Regions from separate parts of the Providencia sp. 2.29 genome, predicted to be linked through region 2. Evidence: predicted binding sites of a transcription regulator. Region 2 holds the regulator's gene; each other region holds the start of a gene.
The links. Region 2 encodes PhoB, which activates phosphate uptake and scavenging genes when phosphate is short. Its sites were predicted from a motif close to CTGTCATAAAACTGNCNNAT; they were not measured.
Positions count from the first base shown of each region.

Region 1: the regulator PhoB is predicted to act here: its motif matches at 2,762-2,781, upstream of I3B46_RS05990 (esterase-like activity of phytase family protein).
Region 3: the regulator PhoB is predicted to act here: its motif matches at 2,768-2,787, upstream of phoA (alkaline phosphatase).

Region 1 covers NZ_CP065420.1:1,344,717-1,349,014, reverse strand. The annotation lists gene I3B46_RS05995 (MFS transporter) at 1-1,249, shown strand, start outside; gene I3B46_RS05990 (esterase-like activity of phytase family protein) at 1,340-2,704, opposite strand; gene ybbP (putative ABC transporter permease subunit YbbP) at 2,929-4,298, opposite strand, start outside.
Region 2 covers NZ_CP065420.1:795,489-799,786, reverse strand. The annotation lists gene phoR (phosphate regulon sensor histidine kinase PhoR) at 492-1,808, opposite strand; gene phoB (phosphate regulon transcriptional regulator PhoB) at 1,828-2,517, opposite strand; gene sbcD (exonuclease subunit SbcD) at 2,801-4,018, shown strand; gene I3B46_RS03400 (AAA family ATPase) at 4,015-4,298, shown strand, end outside.
Region 3 covers NZ_CP065420.1:666,084-670,381, reverse strand. The annotation lists gene I3B46_RS02860 (Na/Pi cotransporter family protein) at 1-831, opposite strand, end outside; gene phoA (alkaline phosphatase) at 1,251-2,690, opposite strand; gene I3B46_RS02850 (alpha/beta hydrolase-fold protein) at 2,892-4,298, opposite strand, start outside.

The DNA.
Region 1 (4,298 bases), 550 kb from region 2:
GGTAGCCTCAAATTCCCCGTTGTTTAGCCCACTTTATCAGTGGAGTATCCTCATTTTGTTAGGGATGGTCTATTTTTTAGCCACCGCGACAACCTTTACCTCGTTAGGTGTTGTTCTCCCCAGTATGATTGAGGAACTGCAATGGAGTTGGACAGAGGCAGGGTTTGGTTTCACGTTATTGGGGTTGACTTGTGGTTTAGCCAGTTTTCTTCCGTCTGTCCTGATCCGTAAAATCGGCGTTCGCCTCACCCTTTTACTCGGTGCTCTCGTCTTTATCGCGGGGTTTTATAGCCTCTATTCGACCGAAACCATCAGTCGCTATTTTCTCGGTACTGCCCTGATAGGTATAGGCTTTACTCTACTCGCGACCGTTCCGGGAACCTATGTTCTTTCTCGCCTATTTGAAAAACAGTCTCTCGCTTTTGGCCTCTATTTTACCATCGGGGGATTAGGGGGCGTCGCGGGGCCTTGGATCTATTTCTATGCGTCAAACCAGTTAGGGTCATGGCGTATGCACTGGGTACTCTGTGCGCTTTATCTCGGTATTGTCACACTGCTGACTATTTTGGTCTTACGCGAAGGTCAACGCGAACGTGAACACGCTAAAAGCGTGGTACAAAAACAGGTCAGTGATGTTAGCAAACCTATTTATCGCACCAAAGAAGTTTGGACAGTACGCCGTGCGCTACGTACTTGGCAATTCTATTTAATCGCAGCAACCTATACCTCATTTTTATGGTGCGGTATTACAGTAAACAGTTTTGCCGTCGCTCATATTGAAGAGCGTGGTTTTGGGATCACCGTAGCTGTTTCATTACTCAGTACCATGGCATTTGTGAACGCATTTTCACGCTTTATTGGCGGTGCGGCGGGCGAATGGTTGGAACCGAAAAAACTGTTAATTGGTAGTTTGATTATTATGATCATTGGGGTTATTTCTCTCAGTATCGCCACCTCTTGGTTATGGTTAATACTGTTTGTGCTCTGTGTTGGTATCGGCTATGGCATGACTTTCTTAGCATCTAGCGTATTATTATCGAACTATTTTGGCAGAGGCCCCTATTTAGAGTTATTTTCTGTCGTTAATTTGCTATCGACCCTCGCTTGCTTAGCCCCCTTTATTGCTGGTGCTATTAAAGATTATACGCACAGTTTCACGCCGGCATTTCTTATTATTGTGGCTCCCGTTATTGTGGTGCTAATGTTTACATTAATGATGAAGCCGCCTGAGTTATCCGCTAAAAAATAATGGTGGCGGTAAAAATCACGATGTTTACAATTGGCGATAAATAAAAAAGCTCGGGCTACTCCCCGAGCAAAATCAATATAGACAAGGAAATTAAGGATTTAACAACGCAGGCACTTTCAATAAAATAAATTCGTTATCATCCGCTTGGTTCGGTTCGCGACTGGATGAGAATGGATAATTATTATCGTTGCCAACAATGATGTGTTCACCGTCGACAACATCCACATTTTCAATTGTAAAGAATGGGAAGGTAAATACGCCATTATTCAATGGTTTCTTCGCGACGCCTTCAGGATCTTTAATATTCATTAAGTCTACATAGGCTTGCTTATTAACTGGCTTACCTTGGTTTTTATCGGAAAATTCAACCCGATAAACTCGCTTAAATTTAGCTAAATGACTAAAGCAATGTTGGGTATCCGTAGCCCCCTCTGCACAAGCTTTATCGGCGGTTCCCTCGCCATTATCACGTTCAATAATCAAGCCATGAGTATCGTCAATCATATTAAAATCACCGATGGCATTTTGATTATCTTCAAAAACATATAACCAGCTACGCCCCGTCCATTGTTGTTTTTTCACATCAAATTCAAGAATGCGTGCAGCCCGTTTCCCTTCTACGCTCTCATAATCTTGTTTTTCGCTATCCCACAATGCGCCTTCGAGCATTGGATAGAGTTTGCTACCATCTGGCGATGAGGCCATCCCCTCAAAACCTTTTGAACGGTTCACTTGAAAGCTGACGCTATCGCTTGGCTTAGCCGGTGTTGTCACTTGATAATGATCTGGTGACACGACCTTTTTCCCATCAACGTACGTTTCAAAGAGAGCAAGCACCTTGCCATTCAGATCCATCTTAATCAAATACGGGCCAAACTCCTCTCCAATCCATAATGCGCCATCGGCAAACTGGAAGCTTTCAGGGTCGAAATCACTTCCGGTTAAATAACGCTTATCCGTGCTTTCATTAATAATATGGAACGGAATGATTTTATCGGGATCATGAAAGAAAACCGTTTTTAATGGCGTTGCTTTTCCAGTTTTAAAGTCGATGTCGTATTGAGTTAAATACAGCATTGAATCAGGTGAGTTAACTTTATTGCCGTAGCCATTGTCAGTCAGTACCCAATAAGTGCCATCTGACATACGTTTGATGCCTGAGTGCCCTTGTAATGGCTGCCCTTTAATGGGAACATGCATGCCTGTCGGGCGATCGGCTGACTTCCCTTCAACGCTTCCCAATGTCTCAATACGACTTCCCGTCGTGTATTTACCACTGTTTTGTAAATCTTTCGCTGCATCCGTTGGGGCAGATATCGTCGAATTCACAGGTAACACCGCGTGCCCTGCTAATGTTGCTGAAACTTCTTGTTGTGCGTATCCCGTGGTAGAAAAAGTAATCAATGTCGCGAGTAATGATAAAGAGCGCAATTTTATGGTGCGGCGATGCTGCATTATTATATTCCTATCAAATAGTTAATCATTTGTTGACCATAGGATCATAAACAGCATTGATGACAGTTTAGTGATAGATATAAGACAGTTATTTTATTCAACTAGGGCAAGTAACAAGCTATTTTTCAAAGAAATAAAATTCGCGGCTAAATAGGAAATAGCCCAGATCACATGTTATCTGCGATCTGGGCGTTGAAAGGTTGTTGTGTGGTATATCAATGCGATTAATTATTCGGCATGCGACGATGCTGATTGCCTGTTCCTAGCAATCTTAATCCTAACCAACTACCACAAATAGACAGTAATAGGGCTGCACATAATGGTAATAGTAACCACATTGACCATTCAGGCTGCCAAGGGAAATCAAACACGCGAGTTTGCAGTAACCATAAAGCGACCTCAGCACCAAAGGCAGCAGCTAATCCAGCCATTAGCCCTAATAGCGCAAACTCACTCCATAAGGTTTTACGCATCAGTTTCCGGCTTGCCCCCAAGGTACGATAGACCACTAACTCACGCTCCCGCTGACTCATACCAACCTGAATTTGCGCTAATAACAACAGTAGGCCACAAAAGATCACCAACACGACCATCACTTCCAGTGCTTGGCTGACCTGTTGAAGGATTTGTTGTATTTGAGTAATTAATGCCCCTGTATCCAATACATTGATGGTTGGATAATGACGACTTAAGTCTGTCAGTAGCTTACCGTCGCCATCATAATGGAAACTGCTCATCCATGTTGCAGGCACATCTTTTAATGTTCCTTCAGCAAAGATAAAGAAGAAGTTTGGTCGCAAACTTTCCCAATCAACAGTACGAATACTAGTGACTGTTGCACTAAATACCTGAGCGCCGGCATTAAAAGTGAGTTTATCTCCGATTTTAAGTCCTAATTGTTTCACGACGGTTTGCTCGATAGAGACCTCACCGTCTTTAGGCGGCCAAGTGCCTTCATCAACCACATTGGCTTCCGGTAGTTTAGCTCGCCATGTTAGGCTCAGCTCGCGTCGCACGGTATTATTATTTGGATCACGCTCGTCCGCCCACTCTATCGCTGAGCTATCATTTATCTCTGATAAACGCGCTAAGATCACAGGATAAAACTCCGTCGGCTTCACTTGGTGTTGCACAATTAGCTCCGTTACAGGTTTAATCTGCGATTCATTCATATTGATCAAAAAGTAATTAGGGCTATCCGCTGGCAGTTGTTGCTGCCACCTATCCAATAAATCCCCTCTGACTAGGAGCAACAGGGCTAACAGCATAAATGAGAGTGAAAAGGCACTCATTTGCGAGACCGTTTGTAAAGGTTGACGCAATAAACGGCTCACCGAAAGCCGTAAGCTTAATTGCTTAAACTTAAATTGGCGTAGTACCCATAACCCTAACCAACCAATCAAAGCTAATAAAATAGCGACGATCACGATGCCCACTAAAATCGACCATAATAGTGGGTTCACACCTGTAAACAGAAATAACCCACCAACAACAATTAAGGTGACAATAGGTAAATAGTAACGTAATGGCCAAACAGGTGAGTTAGCATCTTCACGTAATACCCGTGATGGCTGCGTTGCAATTAACTGACGAT
Region 2 (4,298 bases):
TCAGTAACTCTTTGAATTATAAATGGCGGTATAGAATTCTAATTAACAAGTTGATAAACAATACAATGTGTACGATTTATCACATCAGGCAAGATTAAAAATCAAAAAACAGAAAAAATCGCCAATAACTGGCTACAAGTAAAACTTTTATAGGGAAAAAAGGCAATAGCAAACCTAAAAACAAGAATAAATCTCTAAAGTATTTTTTATAACTAGTGATTACTGTCAGTAAAATAAGAATATGCGCTATATGATTTGAACAAAAAACAACCAATTAAACCATTATTTATCTTATCTTTTAAATCGATTATGGTTTTGCAAAGCGAAATATAGGTTTTTTAGAAAACAGAAATTTTTAATAACCCATCACAAATATAGAGAGATTCATTTTTTAAATAAGAAGGAGCGACATATCTGGCGGTGATAATGATATGTTGGATTGGGTCGATAAGAACGGCTGTTTGCCGCTCTCATCGAGGTATGTCACATCTTTAATGAAGTGTTTTAGCTGTTTTTTTGTCTGATACGATCAATACAGGAGGCAGAGTAAAAGAGAATTCGCTCCCCTTGCCTAACTGACTGGTTATCATTAATTGGCTATTATGATGCTGCAAAGCGTGCTTGACGATCGCTAAACCAAGCCCCGTTCCTCCCCCTGTTTGGCGAGACCTCGCCTTATCAACACGGTAGAAACGTTCAGTTAAACGTGGAATATGCTCTGGGGGGATCCCCAACCCATTATCAGCAACGCCAAAACGTGCCCCATTATGTGTTTTCTGCCAACTGACTTGGATCGTTGTTCCTTCCGGTGTATGCATAATGGCATTATAGACCAAGTTAGCCACCGCACTACGAAGCTGCTCTTCATTACCGTAAACATACAGCTTTTCATCAACCATAAATTTAAACTGTTGCCGCCCTTGGCTTAAACTCATCGCTTCCTGTTCAATCATTTTTAAAATTACAGGAATATTTACCTGCTCATCTAAATTAATATGAGGCGCCACTTCAATGCGAGATAACTGTAACAGTTGTTTAATCAAATTATCCATTCGATGCGCCTGCTCTTGCATTACCGTTAACGCTTTTTTGTTGGCAGCTGAGGCATTTTCTTGATCATCTAATACTTCAAGATAACCTTGGATCACCGTTAGTGGTGTGCGTAGTTCATGGCTGACATTCGCAAAAAAGTCTCTACGTGCTTTTTCTAATCGGCGCTTTTCCGTGACATCCCTCGCAACCATTAATAGCTGACCTTCGGTATAAGGTAAGACACGAAATTCAACAATAGCGCCACTGTTTAGCTCTATCGTTAACGCTTGTTCATAGTTTTGTAATGTAAAATAACGGCTGAAATCTGGATAGCGTAATAAATTAAAAATCGGTTGCCCGCTATCTTCCGGCCAGCGAAAACCTAATAAATGTTGAGCATGGCGATTACACCAGAAAATATTCCCTTCAAGAGTCATCATTACGACGGCATCAGGGAGAGATTCTGCGCCACTGCGAAAGCGTTTGATCAACTGCCCTAATTCACGCCGACGTTTTCGGTTGCGCTGCTGAAGCTGATAGATCCCATAAAAGATTGGCTCCCAGCCGCCTTTACCATCAGGGGGCAGCATGCTCCGATCAAGCCATAACCAATATGACAACTTCATCAAGTTATAACTGTGCCAAATCAGCGCTGCGGTCAATGAGATGACTAAAAGCCATGCAAGATGGCCGATAAAAATCGATAAGATTAATGCAGGTAAGATGAATAAAAACAGCCCCCAAATTAGCTGTTTCCATGATAGGCGTTCAAGCACTGGTATCTCCTGTTATTGATCAGTAACGCACTGAGAAGCGATAACCAGTACCACGCACTGTTTGAACCATTTTATCATGCCCTTCAGCCTCCAAGGCTTTTCTGAGGCGGCGGATATGCACATCAACCGTTCTATCTTCAACATACACATTCGCTCCCCATACATAATTGAGTAACTGCTCGCGGCTATATACTCGTTCAGGGTGAGTCATAAAGAAATGCAGCAGCTTATACTCCGTCGGCCCCATATCAATAGGAGTGTCATTACTGCTGACCCGATGAGACGTTGGGTCTAGTGTTAACCCGTTCATTTCAATAATGTCTTCTGTTGCCATCGGGGAAATACGACGTAGAATGGCTTTCACACGAGCGACAAGCTCTTTGGGTGAAAACGGCTTTATTAGGTAATCATCCGCCCCCACTTCCAATCCTTTTACGCGGTCCTCCTCCTCCCCTCTTGCGGTTAACATCATCACAGGAATATCGCGCGTATCACTGTCACGTTTCATGTGTTTAATCACTTGAATGCCTGAACCACCAGGGATCATCCAGTCTAATAAAACAAGGTCGGGTAATGGATCAACTAACTGCGCGATGGCGGAATCATAATCATCAGCTTCAATCGACTGAAAACCATTCTGCTCTAATACAAAACAAACCATTTCTCGGATGGGCGCTTCATCTTCAACCACTAGAATGCGTCTTGCCATGATTAATCCTGTAAATAAGAAGAGATCATTAAAAGTGAAAGCATTATGCGTCACTTTTATGACAGAATTATGAATACCGTCATCAAATAACAATAATCCTTTCTATATTAGCGGTAAATTGTCATTTAAGTGAAACATTCTCGTCATACTTTACATCGTCGCGCCTGCTGCTTCGCCTATCGTTATCACATTGAATTGTCTGCTTGTTCAGAGATCCCCTTAAAGGGTCATGATAGGGTATACTGAGCATAGTATACATATAAAGCCGTAGGAAGGGGCCTTCATGCGTATTATCCATACCTCTGACTGGCACCTTGGCCAGTATTTTTTCACTAAAAGCCGCGCAGCCGAACATCAACAGTTTTTAACTTGGCTTATTGAGCAGGTCAAACTTCATCAAGTTGATGCCATGATTGTTGCGGGAGATATTTTTGATACCGGCTCCCCCCCAAGTTATGCCCGTGAGCTTTATAATCAATTTGTCGTCTCGCTACAGCAAACAGGTTGCCAATTGGTGATCCTAAGTGGTAACCATGACTCTGTTTCCGTCTTAAATGAAACCAGTTCACTGCTTGCCTATTTGAATACGGATGTCGTCACTTCAGGAGCAACGCCCCATGTGATCACATTAAAGAATGCACAAGGGCAACCCGGAGCACTGTTGTGTGCGATCCCTTTTCTACGCCCTAGAGATATTCAATTAAGTGTTGCAGGACAGAGCAGTGAAGAGAAGCAGCTATCATTACAAACAGCCATTCGTGACTATTACCAAGCTAGCTATCAGCTTGCCGAGCAGCAGCGGCAAACTATGGGGTTAGATATCCCAATTATCGCAACGGGGCATTTAACGGTTGTCGGGGCTGAATTGACGGACTCTGTGCGTGATATCTATATTGGTACTTTAGACGCATTTCCCTCTGCCGCTTTCCCTCCGGCTGACTATATCGCCTTGGGGCACATTCATCGTCCGCAAGTTATTGGTCAACAGCAACATATTCGTTACTCTGGTTCACCGATTGCATTAAGCTTTGATGAAGCGAACCAACAAAAAAGTGTTTGCTTAGTGGAGTTTGATGGCCGCGAACTGTCGCAAATCCACCAACTTGCGATCCCAACTTTTCAACCTTTGCAAACACTAAAAGGGTCACTTGCAGACATTCAAAATCAGTTACATGCACTCTCTATCAAGCCAGATACGCCCCCAGTTTGGTTAGATATCGAAGTCGCTTCACAGGACTATCTTGCTGATATCCAACAACGTATCGAAAGTATTATCAAAGGCTTACCCGTTGAAGTTGTATTGTTACGCCGTGCACGTAAACCACAAAACCCCCAACAAGCTCTCGCTAATGAAACCTTAAATGAGCTTACCGCCGAAGAGGTATTTTTGCGTCGTTTAGCGGAAGAGTCGCTAGATGATAAAGAAAAAGAGCAGCGCTTATTAGTACTCTTTAGGCAATCTTATGACGCTTTGCGTGCTGAGTTAGAGGGAAATTCATGAAAATCTTAAGTCTACGCCTAAAAAATATTAACTCTCTAAAAGGCGAATGGAAAATTGACTTCACCCAAGAGCCGTTTGCTAGCCAAGGATTGTTTGCGATCACAGGCCCTACTGGGGCGGGTAAAACCACCTTACTAGATGCTATTTGTCTCGCACTCTATCACCAAACACCTCGTTTAAGTACACTATCCGTTAAACAAAATGAGCTTATGACACGCCATACTGGCGAGTGCTTGGCTGAAGTGGAATTTGAGGTCAAAGGTATCGCTTACCGCGCATT
Region 3 (4,298 bases), 130 kb from region 2:
ATAGATCACGATTTCGGCTTCATTAAAGCCGTAGCCCCCAATCCATTCTGCCAGTGGTTTCACCCAAGGTAATACGACAACACAGCCGATTAGTTTAAATAGCAAACTCCCCAGAACGACTTGTCGTGAAATTTCATTTTGCCCGCGGCTACTCATCATGGCGAGTAAGCCACTACCAATGTTAGAGCCAATAACGATACTCAAGCTAATATAAAGAGGCACCAAGCCTGTTGCGCTTAATGTGGCAGTCAATAACACCGCTGCTAAGCTTGAATAACTCACCATGGCAAACAGAGCACCCACCAGCAGTGCCAAGACAACATCCCCACTTAACGAGGTAAAAATTGCCTTCACCGCATCAGCATGGGTAATCGGCTCTGCCGATGCCACAATTAACTGTAACGCTAATAAAATAAGCCCAAGCCCGATACCGACACGACCAATTTGCCCTGTGCGATTTTTCTTTTGGCTTAAAAAGGTTGAAACACCCACAAGGATCAGCAGCGGTGATAACCAAGAGAGATCAAACGTTAACACCCTCGCCATCAACGCTGTCCCGACATCGGCACCAAGCATGATAACCATGGCAGGCGTTAATGAAATCAGCCCCTGAGAAACAAAAGAGATAACCAGTAATGCCGTTGCATTACTACTTTGCACGAGCGCAGTTACCCCTACGCCGGAAAGAAATGCGCTTGTTCTCTTATTAACACTCTTTCCTAAAATACGGCGTAGATCTGCACCAAAAACCCGCATAATACCAGTACGGACAATATGTGTGCCCCAAACTAGCAATGCGACAGATGATAAAAGATGTAAAAGTGCCAGCATTGAAACCCTATGACGTTATATTTGTTATATTTAAGACAATGGTGATAAAACTGTACGAGTGATTTCAAACGGAAGGAGACCGCCTTTTTCACTCTAGCTTGATGGATGAATTAATTAGATAACTTAAAACGTTGCCGAATTAAGTGAAATCATACAATCATACATTATTTTTATTATTATTCAAAAAGTTAACAATAAACCTTAATGCGGATGGTATGAATAAGCGATTAAACTCTCCCCACTATGCCACAATACGCATCAAGCAGGCTCAATCGTCTAATCATTTTTTATACCTGAATCGCTGAGTTAACGCAAAAAAGTTAATGTAAGAGAGCGTAAATAGCGGGAGGTTAAAAAGAGGGGGCAATAAAAAATCCTCCGCAATCTCCTATCGCAGAGGATTCCACTTACAGGTTGGTTTATTGTTTCAATCCCATGGCATCGCGCATGGTAAAGAACAAATCGGTTTGGTCAGTTAACCCCATGACGTTAGCGGCATGTGGGCCATACGCTGCAACGCGTAACTGTGCGCCGGTGTGCTCTTGTGAATCTTCTTCTTCAGAGTTACCGTAGTTAACCACCATGACGGAACCATCTTTTGTGATCAATGCTTGTGTTAACCCAGTAGACTTGGTTCCTTCAGGGATAATTTGGCTGGAGTGCGCGTGGTCAGCAGTGACAATCACCAATGTATCACCGTGTTTTTTCGCAAACTCTAAGCCAACTTGTACGGCCTCATCCAAAGCTACCGTCTCACCAATTTGGCCACATGGATTAGCCATATGATCTTGTTTATCAATCGAAGCACTTTCAACTTGCAAGAAGAAACCATTCGGGTTGACTTGCAACAGATCGATTGCTTTTTGTGTCATTTGAGCCAATGTCGGTGCATTTGGATCTAGCTTAGCGTTCGGTTTGCACTCAAGCGGTGGATTATTGATATTGCCATAATGCGTTGCTTTAGGACCTTCCCAAGCAACCGCCATATTGCCATCATGGAATAGGCCTAAAACAGGTTTATCTTGGTTTGCAACAGTAACCGCATCTAAGGATTTCGCATCACGCACGATATTGAAACCACGCTCCTTTGCTTGCTCCTCTAGCGTTTTACCTTTGTACTCACCGGCTTTCGCCACTTGTTTAAAGCTTTTCGCACCGCCACCTAATGTAACATCAGCACGGGTAACCAGCAGTTGCTCAGAGATTGAACCACGACCGCCATTCTCTAAGGCATTGCTCGCACATTTTGCGGAGGTTTCTTCTGGCCCATAACATTTACGCGCTGTGACATGGGAAAATTGCGCGGCTGGGGTCGCATCTTGAATTTCAGAGGTCGTCACGTTACCTGTCGCTTTACCATGGCGCTTAGCGATTTCAAGTAAGGTTTCATGGTCTTTATCAAACACATCAACACCTAAAGCACCGTTATAGGTTTTCACGCCAGAAGACCAAGCTGTCGCTGAAGCGGCTGAATCTGTTACGTAATCAGGTTTTTTCGTTTTTTTATCTAATGCGTAGTGAGTATATTGACCAGTAATAGGTAATGCGTCGATACCTTTAAAGAAACCGCCTGCCCCTTCTGCATAATTACGTGCTACCGTAATTTCAGAGTCGCCCATACCATCACCAATAAACAGAATGACGTTTTTCGCCTGCCCATTATGGAGCGCCGCTTTCATAATATCGGTTTGCTCTTGTGCTAGTCGACGAGCACCGCCAAATTTAGTGATATCACCTTGTGCTGCGCGATTTTGTGAAACCGCATCTGTCGGCGTTGCCGCATATACAGGGATAGCACTACCAAAAATCATTGTACTTACAGCAACAGCTAAAATCGATTTCATGCAATGACCTGTCATAACCATTTCCTTGCCAATAATAAAAAGAAATTAAATATGTAATTGCTTCAAATAATGACAGGCATGCTAATTGAGTCAGATGACAGTTGCATGACGCTTTTATGTCGAAAAAAAGATCATTGTCATTAAGAATAAAAAAAGCAGCCTAACAACACGGTGGCTGCTTCCATTATTGTTTTTCTTTGGGTCAATTAAATGACACTATTGTTTCGGTGGTTCCGCCATTAAGTAACGAGTTCCTGTATAGAGCGTTTCACACCAAGAGACATAATCATGTCCACTTGGTAGCTCAGTCGCTTCCACCTGATAACCTTTATGCTTCAATACATCCAATAATCGATAATGATTTTGAATGATACCGCCCCAACTACCACGTTGCTCAAATAGCCCCGCTTCAAGGTAAAAACGCAATGGTTTTTTCGACATCTGCTCTATTTCGCGGATCAGCCACTCAGGCTCTTTTCCTTTAGGCGCCCACCAATAAGAGCCTGACATACTAAGTACATTGCCGAATAATTCAGGATGTGAGAGGGCGTTCCAAGTCGCACCTAATCCTCCATAACTCGATCCGGCAATAATGGTTGACTGTGCAGGTGCTTGGATACCTTTTGTTGTTAAGACAGGCATCAGCTCTTTTGACAGCATCTTCGGAAAATCAGGATTTGGTGGTAACTCGACGTTGCGGCGCTCGGAGCTAATGCTATCAAGGAACACCACATACATTGGTGGTATTGCGCCCTCCGACATCCACTTATCAAAAAAGTCAGCCATTTTGTAAGTATGCAAGTAGGTTTGCCCATCTAATAATACCAACACCGATGGCTTACTCATTGCGACCGCAGGGCGATACAGATAAATCTGCCTATCATTATTTAACAGGTTACTGTGAAAATTAAATGATTCTAAGCGGCCTTTACGTTGGTGCCCCTCAATCTTGGCAAAGTCGCATTGACGTTTTTCTGGCGCTAATGACAATAATGAAAAGCGATTATAGCGATCCGTCGCAAATGACGGGATCCCATGCGCATTGAATGGATCGGCTTGTGCCGTCGCCAAAATCGCTTTGCGTTGTGCGAACCCACCTTCTGTCACTTTCGGCACATCAGGGGCGATTTTATATTGTGACAAAGTGTCTTTCGGAACGATAAAAGTGCGATACCAGATATCCGTATTCGGGATATGGGCCATGGTTTCATGATTCCCTGAAGGCGCACCTAAAATATAAGCATTAGCGGTTGCACCACGCCATAAAAAAGTGACCTTCTTTTGTCCTTTTTTATACTCTTCAACTAAGGGGGTTCCCTGTGCTTTTACCTCTCGCCAAAAAGCGTCTGTCGTTTTCTCTTGTTTATGTGCATCAAGTAAAGCTTGTAATTTAGGGCTATCAATTTTATGTTCCGCTTCAATCGCTAATGGTTGATAGTCAGTTAAATTAAATTTGAGATGCCAAGGCTGCTCCGGTGCACCTTGTAAATTGAGGTAATATTGCCCCTGCTTGGGCACAATATAAGAGACAGAATGCGGCTCTGTTTGTGGTAAATGTTGTACTAACACGCGAATGGGTTGCTTATCATTCCCTGAAAGCACAGCTTCTGAAATACCATCCCC